DNA from 2 places in the Streptomyces sp. NPDC003456 genome. Region 1 is predicted to be linked to the other one. Evidence: riboswitches for the same ligand, from Rfam matches in the RefSeq annotation. Region 1 holds a riboswitch; the other holds the start of a gene.

Evidence for each region. A riboswitch is a leader RNA that binds a small molecule or an ion and turns the genes downstream of it on or off. The one in region 1 is predicted to bind glycine.
Region 2: it holds a riboswitch for glycine, as region 1 does, so the genes downstream of both, gcvP (aminomethyl-transferring glycine dehydrogenase) here and gcvT (glycine cleavage system aminomethyltransferase GcvT) in region 1, are expected to answer to the same signal.

The regions. Positions count from the first base shown of each region.
Region 1 is NZ_JBIAOK010000004.1:807,469-812,440, forward strand. Features, by position in the region: gene glyA (serine hydroxymethyltransferase) at 1-629, opposite strand, end outside; gene gcvH (glycine cleavage system protein GcvH) at 644-1,021, opposite strand; gene gcvT (glycine cleavage system aminomethyltransferase GcvT) at 1,123-2,244, opposite strand; glycine riboswitch at 2,436-2,535, opposite strand; gene ACFYWG_RS19810 (AAA family ATPase) at 2,757-3,446, shown strand; gene ACFYWG_RS19815 (enhanced serine sensitivity protein SseB) at 4,045-4,833, shown strand; gene ACFYWG_RS19820 (enhanced serine sensitivity protein SseB C-terminal domain-containing protein) at 4,958-4,972, shown strand, end outside.
Region 2 is NZ_JBIAOK010000002.1:8,943-13,914, reverse strand. Features, by position in the region: gene gcvP (aminomethyl-transferring glycine dehydrogenase) at 1-2,395, opposite strand, end outside; glycine riboswitch at 2,572-2,667, opposite strand; gene ACFYWG_RS05540 (PRC-barrel domain-containing protein) at 2,781-3,158, shown strand; gene ACFYWG_RS05535 (DNA polymerase IV) at 3,219-4,727, opposite strand; gene ACFYWG_RS05530 (MerR family transcriptional regulator) at 4,797-4,972, opposite strand, start outside.

The sequences.
Region 1 (4,972 bases):
GCCGCGACGAGCCCGGCGAAGTGCGCCATGTCGACCATCAGGTACGCGCCGACCTCGTCGGCGATCCGGCGGAACTCGGCGAAGTCCAGCTGCCGCGGGTACGCCGACCAGCCGGCGACGATCAGCTTCGGCCGGGACTCCTTGGCCAGCCGCTCGACCTCGGCCATGTCGACCCGGCCGTCCTCGCCCACGTGGTAGGCGACGACGTCGTAGAGCTTGCCGGAGAAGTTGATCTTCATGCCGTGGGTCAGGTGACCGCCGTGGGCGAGGTTCAGGCCCATGATGGTGTCGCCCGGCTTGAGCAGCGCGAACATCGCCGCCGCGTTGGCCTGGGCGCCCGAGTGCGGCTGCACGTTGGCGTGCTCGGCGCCGAACAGCTCCTTGACGCGGTCGATCGCGATCTGCTCGACCACGTCGACGTGCTCGCAGCCGCCGTAGTAGCGGCGACCCGGGTAGCCCTCGGCGTACTTGTTGGTGAGGACCGAGCCCTGCGCCTCCATGACCGCGACCGGGGCGAAGTTCTCCGAGGCGATCATCTCGAGCGTGGACTGCTGGCGGTGCAGCTCGGCGTCGACCGCGGCGGCCACGGCCGGGTCGAGCTCGTGCAGGGGGGTGTTCAGGACGGACATACGGCTACGACCTCTCAGCCGGCGGAGAACGCGGTGTACTCGTCGGCGGAGAGCAGGTCGCCCGGCTCGTCCGTGATCCGCACCTTGAACAGCCAGCCGCCCTCGAAGGGGGCCGAGTTCACCAGGGACGGGTCGTTCACGACGTCCTCGTTGACCTCGGTGACCTCACCGGAGACCGGGGAGTACAGGTCGGACACCGACTTGGTCGACTCCAGCTCGCCGCAGGTCTCGCCCGCGGACACCGTGTCACCGACCTCGGGGAGCTGGACGAAGACCACGTCGCCGAGCGCGTTGGCCGCGTGCTCCGTGATGCCGACCGTCGACACGCCGTCCTCGGCGGCCGACAGCCACTCGTGCTCCTTGCTGTAGCGCAGCTGCGTGGGGTTGCTCATGGCCTGGATTCTCCTGTACGCGCGGGAGTGCTGTGAAAAGGGGGACTGCTGGTGAACGGGGTGACGACGGCCGGGCCACGGGGGCGGCCCCCGGCCAGTGTCTACTTCTGCCGCTTGTAGAACGGCAGCGCCACAACCTCGTACGGCTCGTGACTGCCCCTGATGTCCACACCGACGCCGGGGGTGCCGGGCGCGGCGTGCGCGGCGTCGACGTAGGCCATGGCGATCGGCTTGCCCAGGGTGGGGGAGGGGGCGCCGGAGGTGACCTCGCCGATCACCTCGCCGCCCGAGACGACGGCGTACCCGGCGCGCGGGACGCGGCGGCCCTCCGCGACCAGGCCCACGAGCACCCGCGGCGGGTTCTGCTCGGCCCGGGCGGCGGCCTCGCGCAGGGCCTCGCGGCCCACGAAGTCGCCCTCCTTCTCGAACTTCACCACGCGGCCGAGACCGGCGTCGAAGGGCGTCAGGGCGGTGGTCAGCTCGTGCCCGTACAGCGGCATGCCGGCCTCCAGGCGCAGCGTGTCGCGGCAGGACAGACCGCACGGCACCAGCCCGGCGCCCTCACCGGCCTTGGTCAGCGCCTGCCACAGCTCGACGGCGTGCTCCGGCTTCACGAACAGCTCGAAGCCGTCCTCGCCGGTGTAGCCGGTGCGGGCGATCAGGGCCGGGACCCCGGCGACCGTGCCGGGCAGGCCCGCGTAGTACTTCAGCCCGTCCAGGTCGGCGTCCGTGAGGGACGCCAGGATGCCGGGGGACTCCGGGCCCTGGACGGCGATCAGCGCGTAGGCGTCCCGGTCGTCGCGCACCTCGGCGTCGAAGCCGGCGGCGCGCTCGGTCAGCGCGTCCAGGACGACCTGGGCGTTGGAGGCGTTGGCGACCACCATGTACTCGGTCTCGCCCAGCCGGTAGACGATCAGGTCGTCGAGGATGCCGCCGTCGGCCCGGCAGATCATGGTGTAGCGGGCCCGGCCCGGCTTCACACCGCCGATGTTGCCCACCAGGGCGTGGTCGAGCAGGGCGGCGGCCTGGGGGCCGGTGACGGTGATCTCGCCCATGTGGGAGAGGTCGAAGAGCCCGGCCTTCGTGCGCACGGCCAGGTGCTCGTCGCGCTCGGAGCCGTAGCGCAGGGGCATGTCCCAGCCGGCGAAGTCGGTCATCGTCGCGCCGAGCGAGCGATGCAGGGCATCGAGCGCGGTGTGACGGAGTTCTCCTGTACTGCTCACAGTCGGTCGTCTCCCAGGGCGATGGGGCTACCTCCCGCGCGAACTCGTTCGAGCGTGAGGGAGGGCGAGGTCGGTCCTCCCCATCTGTCATCGGAACCTGAGAGGTTCGCCATGACCGCGCTGGTCCATGGCTTGCACCTTGGGTGGAGCCGGCCTGCCGGGGCAGGGGAGGGCCCGCTTTTCAGATGTGCCTCGCCCGCGCGGTAACGGGGCCTGAGAGATTCAAGGGAGGGACTTGCTCCTTCGGCGCCCCAGCGTCAGCGGTGCTGGGAACTCTCCCGCGCGGATTCAAACGGCCGGTATGCAGTTGGCGCGCACATCATTGCACGCATCCTTCTTGCGCGGCAGGGGGACCTTCTCAGCAAGTGCGCCGTCCCGCGCGCCGCGCCCGGAGACCTGTGGCAGCCCTGTTGCAGGAACCGGACCGAAATGAGAGGCCTGCGGCATTACCTTCTCTTTACACTCGGCGGGGACGGTACCGGCGTACCTGGCCCCAGGGGAGGACGATCACGGTGAACAGGTCCAGGGCGTACGCCACGACCACGGGCATCGCGCTGCCCGAGCAGCCGGCCGTGCCGGCGAGGGCGGCCCGGGCGGGCCGCGGCCCGGCGCCCACCGTCCGCGACCTGCGCGAGCGCGGCGGCCGCGGCCCGCGCGTGCTGGTCTTCGGCGCCCGCGACGTCGTCGTGGTCACCGGGCTGCCCGGCAGCGGCAAGTCCACGCTGATGCGGCGCGCCGTCCCGGGCCCGCGCGTCGACTCCCAGGACACCCGCGACCGCTGGGAGCGCCGCACCCCGCGCTTCCTGCCGTACGCGGTCTACCGCCCCCTGGTCCGCCTCTCCCACTACGCCGGGCTGCGCCGCGCGCTGCGCACCGGTGAGGGGCTCGTGGTGCACGACTGCGGCACCCAGGCGTGGGTGCGCCGCTGGGTCGCCCGCGAGGCCCGCCGCCGGGGCGGCGCCCTGCACCTGCTCCTCCTCGACGTCCCGCCCGAGCAGGCCCTGGCCGGCCAGCGGGACCGGGGCCGCGGCGTCTCCCGCTACGCCTTCCGCCGCCACCGCGCCGCCATGGACCGGCTGCTGCGCGCCGTGCAGCGCGGCCGCCTCCCGCAGGGCTGCGCCTCGGCCACGCTCACCGACCGCGACACGGCAGCGGCACTGCACCGGATCACCTTCACGGACCGGCGCTCCGAGGGCCGCTGATCCGGCGCCCCGGTGGGCCGGTCGCCCGCCCCACCGGGGCTGCCGACCGGGACACGTGCCCGGCCCTCGGCCCCCGGCCCCGGCCCCTGCCTCCGGCCGCGGTCCGTGCCCCCGACCCCGGCCCCCGACCCCGGCCCTCGGCGCCCGGCCCCCGGTCCCTGCACCGGCCCCCGGCCCTTGGTCCCTGCCCCCGACCCCTGCCCCCGGCCCCTGCCCGGCCCTCGGCGCCCGGCCCTCGGCCCCGGTCCCTGTCCCGGCCTCCGGCCCTTGGTCCCTGCCCCCTGCCCCGGCCCTCGGCCCCGGTCCCTGTCCCGGCCTCCGGCCCTTGGTCCCTGCCCCCTGCCCCGGCCCTCGGCCCTCGGCCCCGGTCCCTGTCCCGGCCCCCGACCCCGGCCCTCGGCGCCTGGCCCCGATCCCCGGCCCCCGGCCCCCGGCCCTCGGCCCCCGGTCCCTGTCCCAGCCCCCGGCCCCCGGTCCTCGGCTCCCGGCCCCCTGCCCCGGTCCCCGCCCCGGCGCGTGGCCCGTCCCGGTCGTGTCCGGCCCCGAGCCGTTAGCCTTCTGGCGGCACTGGCACTGGCGTGAGGCAGGCGGTAGGCAGATGGACGTTCCGGCGGACTTCCCGGCCGGGTTCCCGGCGCAGGCGCAGACCCGTTCGCACGGGGGATGGCCCGGCAACGAGCTGGAGGAGGTGCTCTCGGCCTCCCTGGGCGCCGGGCCCGCGGCCGGCGGCCGGATCGTCGAGGTGCTCGGGCGCAGCTTCGTCTGGGTCCCGCTGCCCAACGGCGGCGGCCCGCACAGCGGCCCCCTCGACCTGCCCGCCGTCGAGATGGACGGCCAGGCGTACGTGCCGGTGTTCAGCTCCGAGGAGCAGTTCCACCTCGTCGCCGGCTCCCACATGTCGTACACGATCGCGCCCGCCGTGGAGTTCGCCCGCGGGCTGCCCCCGCACGCCGGCATCGTGATCAATCCCGGCGGAGTGGTCGGCATCCCCCTGCCGCCCCCCGCTGTCGCCGAGCTGTGCCGCGCCGGGCGCACCCCGCTCGACGGACCCGGCAGCGGCGGCCGCGTCCGCCTGTACGAACCCGACTGGCAGGACGACCCGGTCGACTTCCTCGCCGCCGCCTCCACCGAGTTCGAGGCCATCGGCGTCGTCGTCACCGCCCGCCGCTGCCTCGCCGCGATCGAGACCGCCGACCCCGTGATGTTCGTGGGCGTCGAACTCTCCCGGTGGGAAGGGGACCTGCGCGCCCTGCCCCTGGAGGCGCTCACCCGGGCCGTCACCGCCGCGCCGGCCCCCTGGCCGGTCAACCTGGTGCTCCTGGACGTCACCGAGGACCCCGTGGGCGCCTGGATGAGGGAGCGGGTCCGGCCCTTCTACCAGCGGTAGCGGCCGGCCCGGCACCCCGGCGCACCCCCCTCGCGCCCGCACCGCCGCGCGCGGGCAAGTCCCGAGCCGGCGGGCGGGCTTAAGCTAGGTGACGGTCGAGGCGTTGTACGAAGGGGCGGTAAAGGTGAGCGCGAGCGGC
Region 2 (4,972 bases), on a different contig from region 1:
GCTCCAGCCGCTTGGCGATGTAGTTGGCGCTGAGCACGGCCACCTGGGTGGCCCGCTTCAGCCCCTCACCGCCCATCAGCCGGACGTACGCCCACGAGATGGGCAGGATGCCGGCCGAGCCCCAGGGCGCCGCCGAGATGGGACCGACGCCCGTCTCGGGCCCGGCCTCGGGCTGCAGCGGGTGGTTGGGCAGGTACGGCGCCAGGTGCTCGCGCACCGCCACCGGGCCCACGCCGGGACCGCCGCCGCCGTGCGGGATGCAGAACGTCTTGTGCAGGTTCAGGTGCGACACGTCGCCGCCGAAGTGGCCGGGCTTGGCGAGGCCGACGAGCGCGTTGAGGTTGGCGCCGTCGACGTAGACCTGGCCGCCCGCCTCGTGCACCTGCGCGCAGATGTCGGCGACGTGCTCCTCGAACACCCCGTGGGTCGACGGGTAGGTGATCATCAGCACGGCCAGCTCGTCGCGGTACTGCTCGATCTTCGCCCGCAGGTCCTCGACGTCGATCTCGCCGTCCTCGGCGGTCTTCACGACGACGACCTTCATGCCGGCCATCACGGCGCTGGCCGCGTTGGTGCCGTGCGCGGACGACGGGATCAGGCAGACGGTGCGCTGCTCGTCGCCGTTGGCCCGGTGGTACCCGCGCACGGCGAGCAGACCGGCCAGTTCGCCCTGGGAGCCGGCGTTGGGCTGCAGGGAGACCTTGTCGTAGCCGGTGACCTCGGCGAGGCGGTCCTCCAGCTCGTGGATCAGGGTGAGGTAGCCCGCGGCCTGCTCGGCGGGCGCGAAGGGGTGCAGCTGCCCGAACTCGGGCCAGGTGACCGGCTCCATCTCCGTGGTGGCGTTGAGCTTCATGGTGCAGGAGCCCAGCGGGATCATGCCGCGGTCGAGCGCGTAGTCCCGGTCGGCGAGCTTGCGCAGGTAGCGCAGCATGGCCGTCTCGGAGCGGTGCTGGTGGAAGACCGGGTGGGTCAGGTAGTCGTCGGTGCGCAGCACGGCGGCCGGGAGGACCTCGTCCGCGGCGGCGTCCAAGGCCTCCACACCGCCCTCGACGCCGAAGGCCGCCCACACGGCACGCAGCTGGGCGCGGGTGGTGGTCTCGTCGCAGGCGATGGAGACGTGGTCGGCGTCGACCAGGCGCAGGTTGACCCCGTTGTCCCGGGCGGCGGCCACGACCTCGGCGGCCCGGCCCTCGACCCGCACGGTCACGGTGTCGAACCAGGAGCCGTGCACGACCTCGACCCCGCCGTTCGCGAGCCCGGCGGCGAGGACGGTGGCGTACCGGTGGGTGCGCCGCGCGATGCCCTTGAGGCCCTCGGGCCCGTGGTAGACGGCGTACATGCCGGCCATGACGGCGAGCAGCACCTGCGCGGTGCAGATGTTGCTGGTGGCCTTCTCCCGGCGGATGTGCTGCTCGCGGGTCTGCAGCGCCAGGCGGTAGGCCCTGTTCCCGTCGGCGTCGACGGACACCCCGACGAGCCGCCCGGGCAGGCTGCGCGCCATCTTGTCCTGGACGGCCATGTAACCGGCGTGCGGACCGCCGAAGCCCATGGGCACGCCGAAGCGCTGGGTCGTGCCGACGGCGATGTCCGCGCCGAGCTCGCCGGGCGACTTCAGCAGGGTCAGCGCGAGCAGGTCGGCGGCGACGGTGACGAGTGCCCCGAGCCCGTGCGCCTGGTCGATGACCGGCTTGATGTCCCGCACGGCACCGGAGGCACCCGGGTACTGGATCAGCACGCCGTTGATCTCGCGCTCGGCGATCTCGGCGGGGATGCCCTCGCTGAGGTCGGCGACGACGACCTCGACCCCGGTCGGTTCGGCCCGGGTCTGTATGACGGCGATCGTCTGCGGCAGCGCGTCCGCGTCGACGAGGAACAGGCCCTTCTTGTTCTTGCCCAGCCGGCGCGACAGCGCCATGGCCTCGGCGGCCGCGGTGCCCTCGTCGAGCAGCGAGGCGCCGGAGGTCGGCAGTCCGGTGAGGTCGGCGACCATGGTCTGGAAGTTCAGCAGCGCCTCGAGCCGGCCCTGCGAGATCTCCGGCTGGTACGGCGTGTAGGCCGTGTACCAGGACGGGTTCTCCATGACGTTGCGCAGCACGACCGGCGGCGTGTGGGTGCCGTAGTAGCCCAGGCCGATCATGGAACCGAGGACCTGGTTGCGGTCGGCGAGGGAGCGCAGCTCGGCGATCACCTCGGCCTCGCTGCGGGCGCCCGGCAGGTCCAGCGCCTCGGCGCTCTTGATCACGGCCGGGACCGCGGCGGCCGTCAGCTCGTCCAGCGAGCCGTAGCCGACGTGGGCCAGCATCTTGGCGCGGGCCTCGTGGTCGGGCCCGATGTGGCGCTGCTCGAAGGGGACTGCCTCTTCGAGCTCGGAGAGCGGAATGCGGTGGGCGGTCATTGCGGAGGCCTCCTGGTCTGACACGACCTGCGAGGGGCACCACGGCGCGGGTACCCGGACGGCCTCCCCCTCTGTCATCTCAACCTGAGAGCTTCACCGGATCGCCCGAAGACGTCCGGCTTTCACCGTCGGTGAGAGCGGAAGCCGTCGACACCCGCCCTGCTTTCCAGAGTGACCTCGTCCGTGCGGTACGTGTGCCTGAGAGATTCCGGGGAGGATTTGCTCCTTCGGCGCCTCCGGTGGTGTCTGGAGGACTCTCCCGCACGGGGTCAGCAGCCGCTGTCAGCGTACCAGCGAGGTCGCCGCACGAGCCTTCGAGTGGCCGCATCCCCGCTTGTACCGTTTTGTTAGGTCTACAGGTGACTTGCGACCATGTGGAGGGCCCGTGCGTACCGACATCGATCCGCGCAGTCTGATCGGCCGCAAGGCGTTCGACCGCAACGGCACCAGGATCGGCACCATCGACGAGGTCTACCTCGACGACGCCACCGGCGAGCCGGAGTGGGCCGCCATACGCACCGGTCTGTTCAGCAGGGACGCGTTCGTCCCGCTCGAGCCGAGCGAGCTGATCGAGGGCGCGCTGCACGTCCCCTTCGAACGCGCCCTCATCAAGGACGCCCCCGACTTCGGAGTGGGCCGCCACCTCTCCCCCGAGCAGGAGCTCCAGCTCTACCACCACTACGGCCTGGACGTCGCCGCCCCGCCCCCGCTCCAGGACCACGACTTCGGCAAACTGGCGGGCTCGGACGAGACGAAGGCGTAGGCCTGCGCGCGGACACGGACACGGCTGCGCCGCACGGACGGCTGAGGACGATCACCCCTGCTACGCCGGCGCCGTCCCGGCCGGCCGATCCTCCGCCCCGGCGATCACACTGGCCTCGCCGACGCCCACGCCCTCTCTCTCGCGCCCGTCCGCGGTCTCCGCTTCCGCAACCCGCCGCTCCTCGCTCCCGCTCTCCGCGGGCACCGGTGAGGCCGCCTCGCCCCCGGGTCTGCCTAACACCAGCGGCAGCGGATCCGCCGGCTCCAGCAAGGGGTCGTCGATCCGGAAGGTCCGCACCCGCCCCGGCAAGGAGGCGGGCGTCTCGAACCGTACGGTGACCCGGCCCAGGCCGCTGCCCTGCACCCACCCGTGCCCGAACTCGGCGTGCCGCACGTCGTGCCCGGCGGGCCAGCGCCGCTCGGCGAGCGACGGCGGCTGTTCCTCGGCCGGCACCGCGGCCCGCTCCTCGGCGGGTCCTTCCGTCTCGGTCCGCTCCCCCGCCGCCTGCGCGAACAGGTCCTCCTGCGTGTAGTCGGCGAGACCGGTGACACCGACACCGAGCAGCCGCACCCCACCCGTCGTGTCCACGGAGTCGAGCAGCCGGCCCGCCGCCTCCCGGATCACCGCGGGATCGTCCGTGGGCCCGCGCAGCGTCTCGGAGCGGGTGAGGGTGGAGAAGTCGTAACGCCGCACCTTCAGCACGATGGTCCGCCCGGACAGCCCCGCTCCGCGCAGCCTGCGCACGCACCGCTCGGCGAGCCGCTGCACCTCCAGACCCACCCGGGTCCGGTCGTGGATGTCCACGTCGTAGGTGTCCTCGACCGACACCGACTTGGCCTCCCGCTCGGCGACCACGGGCCGGTCGTCCCGGGCGAGCGCCATGGCGTACAGACCGTGCCCGTGGGCCTTGCCCAGCAGCCGGACCAGCTCGTCCTCACCCGCCTCGACGATCTCCTCGACCGTGGTGATCCCGGCCCGCCGCAGGTGGTCGCCCGTCGCGGGCCCCACCCCCGGCAGGGTCCGCACGGACATCGGCCCGAGCATCGCCCGCTCGGTGCCCGGCTCGATCACCACCAGACCGTCCGGCTTGGCCTGCTCGGAGGCGATCTTCGCGAGCATCTTGGAGGCCGCCAGCCCGACCGATCCGGTGAGGCCCGTGGCGGCGCGGATGTCCGCCCGCAGCTGCGTGCCCACCAGCCGCGCCGAGCGCTCGTCCCAGGCCCTTCCTCCGGCCTCCAGGTCGACGAACGCCTCGTCCAGGCTCAAGGGCTCCACGAGCGGCGACAGGGCCCGCAGCAGCTCCATCACGCGCTCGCTGATGGAGCGGTAGAGGGCGAAGCGCGGCACGAGGTAGGCGGCGTGCGGTGCCAGTCGGCGGGCCTGCCCCATCGGCATCGCCGAGTGCACGCCGAAGACCCGGGCCTCGTAGGACGCGGTCGCGACCACACCCCGCGGCCCGAGACCGCCCACGACCACGGCCTTGCCGCGCAGACTCGGCTTGGAGGCCTGCTCCACCGAGGCGAAGAAGGCATCCATGTCGAGATGCAGGATCGTGGGCGCGGTTCTCACATCTCCGATGCTGCCCCACACCACTGACAACGCACTGCCCCGGCGCCCCGGAAGGGCCGAGGCGGCGGCTCAGACGGCGCGATTGCGGCGCCGGGCCAGCTCGTCGGCGGGGTTGGAGCCGACCAGGGTCTCGCCGGTGTCGACCCGCTCCCCGTGCAGTTGGGACAGCGCGCTCTCCACGTCCCGCCACACCACGCCCACGGCGATCCCGAAGACGCCCTGGCCCCCTTGGAGCAGTGCGTGGA